Prochlorococcus marinus str. MIT 1214: one gene and its partner. Each later gene encodes a partner of the first gene's protein in a complex. Links are inferred from orthologs where the notes say so. Each region holds a gene or a part of one and is shown on either strand. Other genes may lie near its edges.

Region 1 (2,825 bases):
ACTTGTTACTTTTTTAGTGTTTTTTGATTGGGTACAAAATCTTTGTTTGATTGAAGTTGCATTTATTGCGCTTAATGAATGAGTTGGACCAATGAGCCAATGAATCATGTCAAAAGCATGGGTGCCTAACGCGCCCAATACCCCTCCACCAGAATCTTCGTCTGAATACCAATTCCATGGTCTATCTGGATTAGCTCTGCTGCTCATTAGCCAATCTAATTTTACAAAATATGGTTCATCTAGTTTCTTCTCGTTAATTATTCGCTTTGCTTGCATGAACTGAGGAACCGCTCGATATTCGTAATCGACAGCTATTTTTAAATTTCTTTTTAGAGCATTTCTTTGAAGCTCTTTTACTTCTTCAGAGTTTAAGCAAATTGGCTTTTCTAGTAAAAGATGTTTTCCTCCTTTAATTGCCTCTAGTGCAAGCTCGTATCTGGGTGCTGGCGGAGTAGCTATGATTATTCCATCTACTTTGGAATCATTTACTAAATCCTCCCAGGTCTCGTAGGCACGAAGATTGTGCTTATTACAGGCTTCTTTAAGCCTTTCTGGCCGAGGATGCCACAATCCCACAAGCTCAATATTCTTATTAGATAATGATGCAGGAATATGAACACTTTCACCGAAACCCAGTCCTGCAATTGCTATGCGAATCGGATGATCTGTATTGATCATTCTTTTAAATAATTGATGAGTTTAAACATTTTCGCAGCTATCTGAAATCACATCATCTAAAAGTTTATCCCCATTAGGGTCTTCCCATTTTGCGGATAAATTCTGTTTACCATTAACTGAAATATCCTTGAATTTATTAGTCATACAATTGATTTTCATTATATAAATATTCTCCTCTATTTCCTTTGAAGTGCTAGGGGCGATTTTTATGTATTTTGTGGTTAGTTCTATTATTCCTTTTTCTTCAATATCAATACTATCTCTATCTAAATATTGAATTCCAGCAGGTGTTCGACTAACTTCAACCCAATTAGTATTGGCTCCATATACTATATTTGTATTATTGAAAAAAATTAATAATATTAATACTAATATATTCAAGAGAAAATTAAATTTATTTTTTATTTTTTGATTTATTTTAAGCATTAGTTTGTAATTTTACTTCTTGTGTCTTATGTAATCGAAGTATCTTTGCCAAAGTTTCTTTAAGTTCTGTTCTTGGTACAATGGTATCTACGAAACCATGGTCTTGAAGATATTCTGCTGTTTGAAAATTATCAGGAAGTTTTTCTCTAAGTGTTTGTTCAATTACTCTTCTCCCTGCAAATCCAATAAGTGCTTTGGGTTCTGCAAGTATTAAATCTCCAAGCATGGCAAAACTAGCAGTAACTCCTCCAGTAGTGGGATGTGTAAGTAAAGGCATATAGAGCAACTGTGCATCTCTATGTCGTTCAAGGGCCCCTGAAATTTTTGCCATTTGCATCAGACTTAACATCCCTTCTTGCATTCGCGCACCACCCGAAGCGCAAACAATCAGTAATGGCAGTTTTTCTTTAGTTGAATGTTCGATAAGCCTTGTGAGCTTCTCTCCCACAACAGATCCCATTGAGCCGCCCATGAATCTGAAATCCATTACAGCTAATGCCATGGGAATAGAATTAACTTCGCATGTCCCTGTTAATACTCCATCTTTAAGACCAGTACTAGCTTGACTTTCTCTGAGCCTATCTGCGTAAGCTCGTCGATCTTTAAAACCCAGTGGGTCAACGGGAGTTAAATGATTATTGATTGATTTGAACGTATTTGGATCAGAAATTAGTCTTATTCTCTCTTCGCTATCTATTCGATTGTGATGCCCACAATTACTGCAAACACTGCAATTATCTATTAAATCTTTTCTATAAACTACCTGTCCACATTCTGGACATTTTTCCCATAGTCCATCACTTTCTTCAGATTCCTGAGTGACTTTGCCAACAAATTGGCCTTTTCTTCTATCAGCAAACCAGTCGAATAATGACACAGCTATGTTGTGATTGAATTTAATTTAATACCTTGAGTCCCTTTAAAAGGATTCGAAAGTTTAAATCTTATCTATAATCCAAGAACAAAATATTCCAATTGATAGGAATGGTGCAAATGGATACTGATGAAATGCTCTTAATTTTTTAGTGACTTTTCCATGCAAACTGTATATAGCTGATAGTAAAAATGAAATGCATAATGATAAGAAACTGAATTCTATACCAAGCCATATTGTACTGAAAGAAGTGAGTTTTATATCACCTATTCCTAATGAATTCACTCCGAAAATCTTATAACCTATTTTACTTATTGAATACATTGTTATAAAGATAACAACCATTGAAAAAAAATTATTTATTATTAAATCTGTAATATCTATTGTTTCTTTGGATAAACCTGTGCAAAACAAATAAAGAAGACCTGAAATTGCAAATGATATCAATTTGTTTTCACTTATTAGCATTGTATTTATATCTTCTATCGAGATGTAATACAAGATATAAAAAAGTATTAAAGTAAAGAATATATTAATCGCCATTATTTATTAACTTTATCTGATAAAACTATATAAGCAGCTTGGATTTATTGATTAATTTAATTAGCCTGCTGCTTTCTTCTCCTCTATCATTTTATGAATAATTGGTGTAAGAATAAGTTCCATAGCAAAGCCCATTTTGCCTCCATTAACAACAATACTTGTTGGACTAGACATGAAGGAATCATGAATCATTCCTAATAAATACTGGAAGTCAATACCCCATTTTTCCCTTGAACCTTTTCTAAAATGAATAATTACAAAACTTTCGTCTGGTGTTGGAATATTTCGACAAATAAATGGGTTT
Region 2 (2,895 bases), 1.3 Mb from region 1 along the record:
ACAATACGATTATTCCAAAACGGCCATCTTGCGATCCATTCTGCATATGTCATATTTAAATATCCCAATCTTGCTGAAAGCAGAACGCTCCAAAATTGATCTCCTCCTAAAAAAATTACTAATCCTTTGGATGGCCATGAACCAAATTTTTTAGGCTTTATAAGAAGTTTCCAGAAATTTTTTGCTTTTATTATATTTTCAAATTGCAACCATTTTTTGGCAACGAGATTTTCATTGCCAGTTGCGTTCGGGCATGGAACCAAAACAAGATTTAAGGATATTGAAGATGCCTTTGCTTTAGGTCTTAGCGCAATTTGTTTATGCAGCTCTTGAGCCAGTGGCTTAACCCAAGTAGCTAGTTCACCTGGTCCATTTGAGACAAAGATAATTGCTACAGGATCATTACTCATTTATTGATGAGCATTAGTTTTGAAAAATGCGGATGGCGAGACTTGAACTCGCAAGGCCGAAGCCACATGTTCCTTAGACATGCGCGTATACCAATTCCGCCACATCCGCAAGGTAACTCAGTTAAACACCAAGTAACCATGATCATAATGCTAAACCTATTAAGCTTCTACTTAATGCGTTTCTGTGTTGGGCACTAATACTGATACGATCCGCCAGAGGACTAAATAAATTTGAATGCCCATAGGCAAATTGCTGATAGCTAATCGTGGCGAAATAGCTTTAAGAATTCTCCGGAGCTGTCGTGAGATGGGGATTGCAACTGTTGCTGTTTACAGCACTGTGGATAAAAATGCGTTACATGTTCAATTAGCTGATGAGGCTGTTTGTGTAGGAGATTCTCCTAGTAGTAAAAGTTATCTTAATATTCCAAACATATTAGCTGCAGCAACATCACGAGGTGTTGATGCTATTCATCCTGGTTATGGCTTTTTAGCTGAGAATGATCGCTTTGCAGAGATTTGCGGAGACCATGGGCTGATTTTTGTAGGTCCATCTCCTCATGCAATACGTTCGATGGGTGATAAGTCGACAGCTAAATCGACTATGCAGAAGGTTGGAGTACCAACTGTTCCTGGAAGTGAGGGTTTGTTAGAGAGCGTTTCAGATGCATCCCAGCTGGCTTCTGAAATGGGCTATCCAGTAATGATTAAGGCAACAGCAGGAGGCGGTGGAAGAGGCATGCGTTTGGTGGGACATGCTGATGAATTGGATAATCTTTTTAAAGCTGCACAAGGGGAAGCAGAAGCTGCATTTGGTAATCCAGGTTTATATATGGAGAAATTTATTGATCGTCCAAGGCATGTAGAGGTTCAGATTCTTGCTGATCGTTTTGGAAATGTTGTGCATCTTGGAGAGAGAGATTGCTCGATTCAAAGACGACATCAGAAATTGTTGGAGGAATCACCCAGTCCAGCTTTAGATGATCAGTTGAGATTACAGATGGGAGAAGCAGCAGTTGCAGCAGCAAAAAGTATCAATTACGAAGGTGCAGGGACAGTGGAGTTCTTACTGGATCGTCATGGAAACTTCTATTTTATGGAAATGAATACTCGAATACAAGTTGAGCATCCAGTAACGGAATTAGTTACAGGTATGGATCTCATTTCAGAACAATTACGAATTGCAGGAGGAGAAAAATTAAAATTTAGTCAATCAGAGATCAAGCTTGAGGGACATGCAATCGAATGCAGAATTAATGCTGAAGATCCAAGTCACAATTTCAGACCCTCTCCAGGTAAAATTACAGGCTGGTTGCCTCCTGGTGGGCCTGGTGTCAGGGTAGATAGCCATGTGTATACCGGTTATGACATACCTCCTTTTTATGATTCTTTAATAGGAAAATTAATTGTTTGGGGAAGAGATAGAGAAGCTGCACTTAAACGTATGGAAAGGGCTTTAAACGAGTGTGCAGTTACAGGAATTACAACAACTATTGATTTTCATTTGAAATTACTCAAGAGAAAAGAATTTACAAAAGGGGATGTCCATACAAAGTTTGTCGAACAAGAAATGTTGTAAATAGTTCTAAAGATCAAAATATAATTTGAGTTAGTAAACCTTGTTGACCAAGAAACAATTCGCGAAAAAGGCTTAAGAGACCTACCCAAATAATTGGAGTAACATCTACTCCTCCTATAGGTGCCACAATTTTTCGAGTAGCTGCAAGTATAGGTTCAGTTGGTAAAAAGATAATTGGCCATAAACCAGTTCTTAAATCTATTTTTGGATACCAAGTCAAAATAATTCTGAGAAGGAATGCAAGGGTTAGCGAACCTATTAAAAAACCCATTAAAAAATGCAGGGTTGGAAGACTTTTAATTAACAGAGGCATCACAAAGCTCAAAGCATTATTGAATAGATGGCATAAATCATCTTTTATTGCGTAAGATTACTCGGTCTTGCATAAGAATTAGCTGAAATGACTTTTCATTTTTTAAATTTGTTCCTTAGTGCTGGAGCTTCTGGTCAAGCTGCTACTAGTTCTGCTGTTGGGATGATAGGGAGTTTTCTTGCCGCTGGAGCTTTGGTAGTTGCACCTGCTGCTGCTGCGTTGATTTGGGTAAGCCAAAAAGATGCATTGAGTAGATAGCCCTAGCAAACACCTATTTATGCCATAGACTGATAAATATAAGGTTGGTTTCAACCTGAAAATGTTTATTTAAGAGGGCAAACTTGGTCAATGCCAGTCTAAATTGGGCCAGCATTGTTGGCATCGTTCTAGCTGTATGCGGAGCTGGCTTATATTTTCTTAGATCTTTTAAGCCAGCATTGGCAAGAGATTACGATGTATTTTTTGCAGCTATTGGTTTGCTGTGTGGAGGGATACTTTTTTTTCAAGGTTGGCGTTTAGATCCCATCCTTCAGTTTGGACAGTTTTTACTTGCAGGAACAACTGTTTTCTTTGCGTATGAAAGTGTTCGCCTG

Evidence for each region. Proteins that work in one complex are often made in the same cells at the same time.
Region 2: the proteins of accD (region 1) and accC are in contact, whole or in part, in a solved structure (PDB 8UXZ), measured with the Escherichia coli proteins. The link is inferred for Prochlorococcus marinus str. MIT 1214 from one-to-one orthologs.

The regions. Positions count from the first base shown.
Region 1 is NZ_CP114777.1:200,027-202,851, forward strand. Bases 40-2,786 are described here. They hold accD (acetyl-CoA carboxylase, carboxyltransferase subunit beta), read right to left. Parts: upstream 1,982-2,786; coding sequence 1,097-1,981; downstream 40-1,096. Other genes in these bases: O5639_RS01030 (Gfo/Idh/MocA family protein), read right to left, coding at 40-678; O5639_RS01035 (hypothetical protein), read right to left, coding at 700-1,104; O5639_RS01045 (prepilin peptidase), read right to left, coding at 2,042-2,521; O5639_RS01050 (phosphoribulokinase), read right to left, coding at 2,582-2,786. Also shown: more of O5639_RS01030, read right to left, coding at 1-39; more of O5639_RS01050, read right to left, coding at 2,787-2,825.
Region 2 is NZ_CP114777.1:1,475,324-1,478,218, forward strand. What follows is about bases 1-2,817. They hold accC (acetyl-CoA carboxylase biotin carboxylase subunit), read left to right. Parts: upstream 1-645; coding sequence 646-1,989; downstream 1,990-2,817. Other genes in these bases: O5639_RS08115 (glycosyl transferase), read right to left, coding at 1-410; O5639_RS08130 (YggT family protein), read right to left, coding at 2,003-2,302; psbX (photosystem II reaction center protein PsbX), read left to right, coding at 2,390-2,560; O5639_RS08140 (Ycf66 family protein), read left to right, coding at 2,644-2,817. In the rest of the region: more of O5639_RS08140, read left to right, coding at 2,818-2,895. UniProt on the Escherichia coli protein: This protein is a component of the acetyl coenzyme A carboxylase complex; first, biotin carboxylase catalyzes the carboxylation of the carrier protein and then the transcarboxylase transfers the carboxyl group to form malonyl-CoA.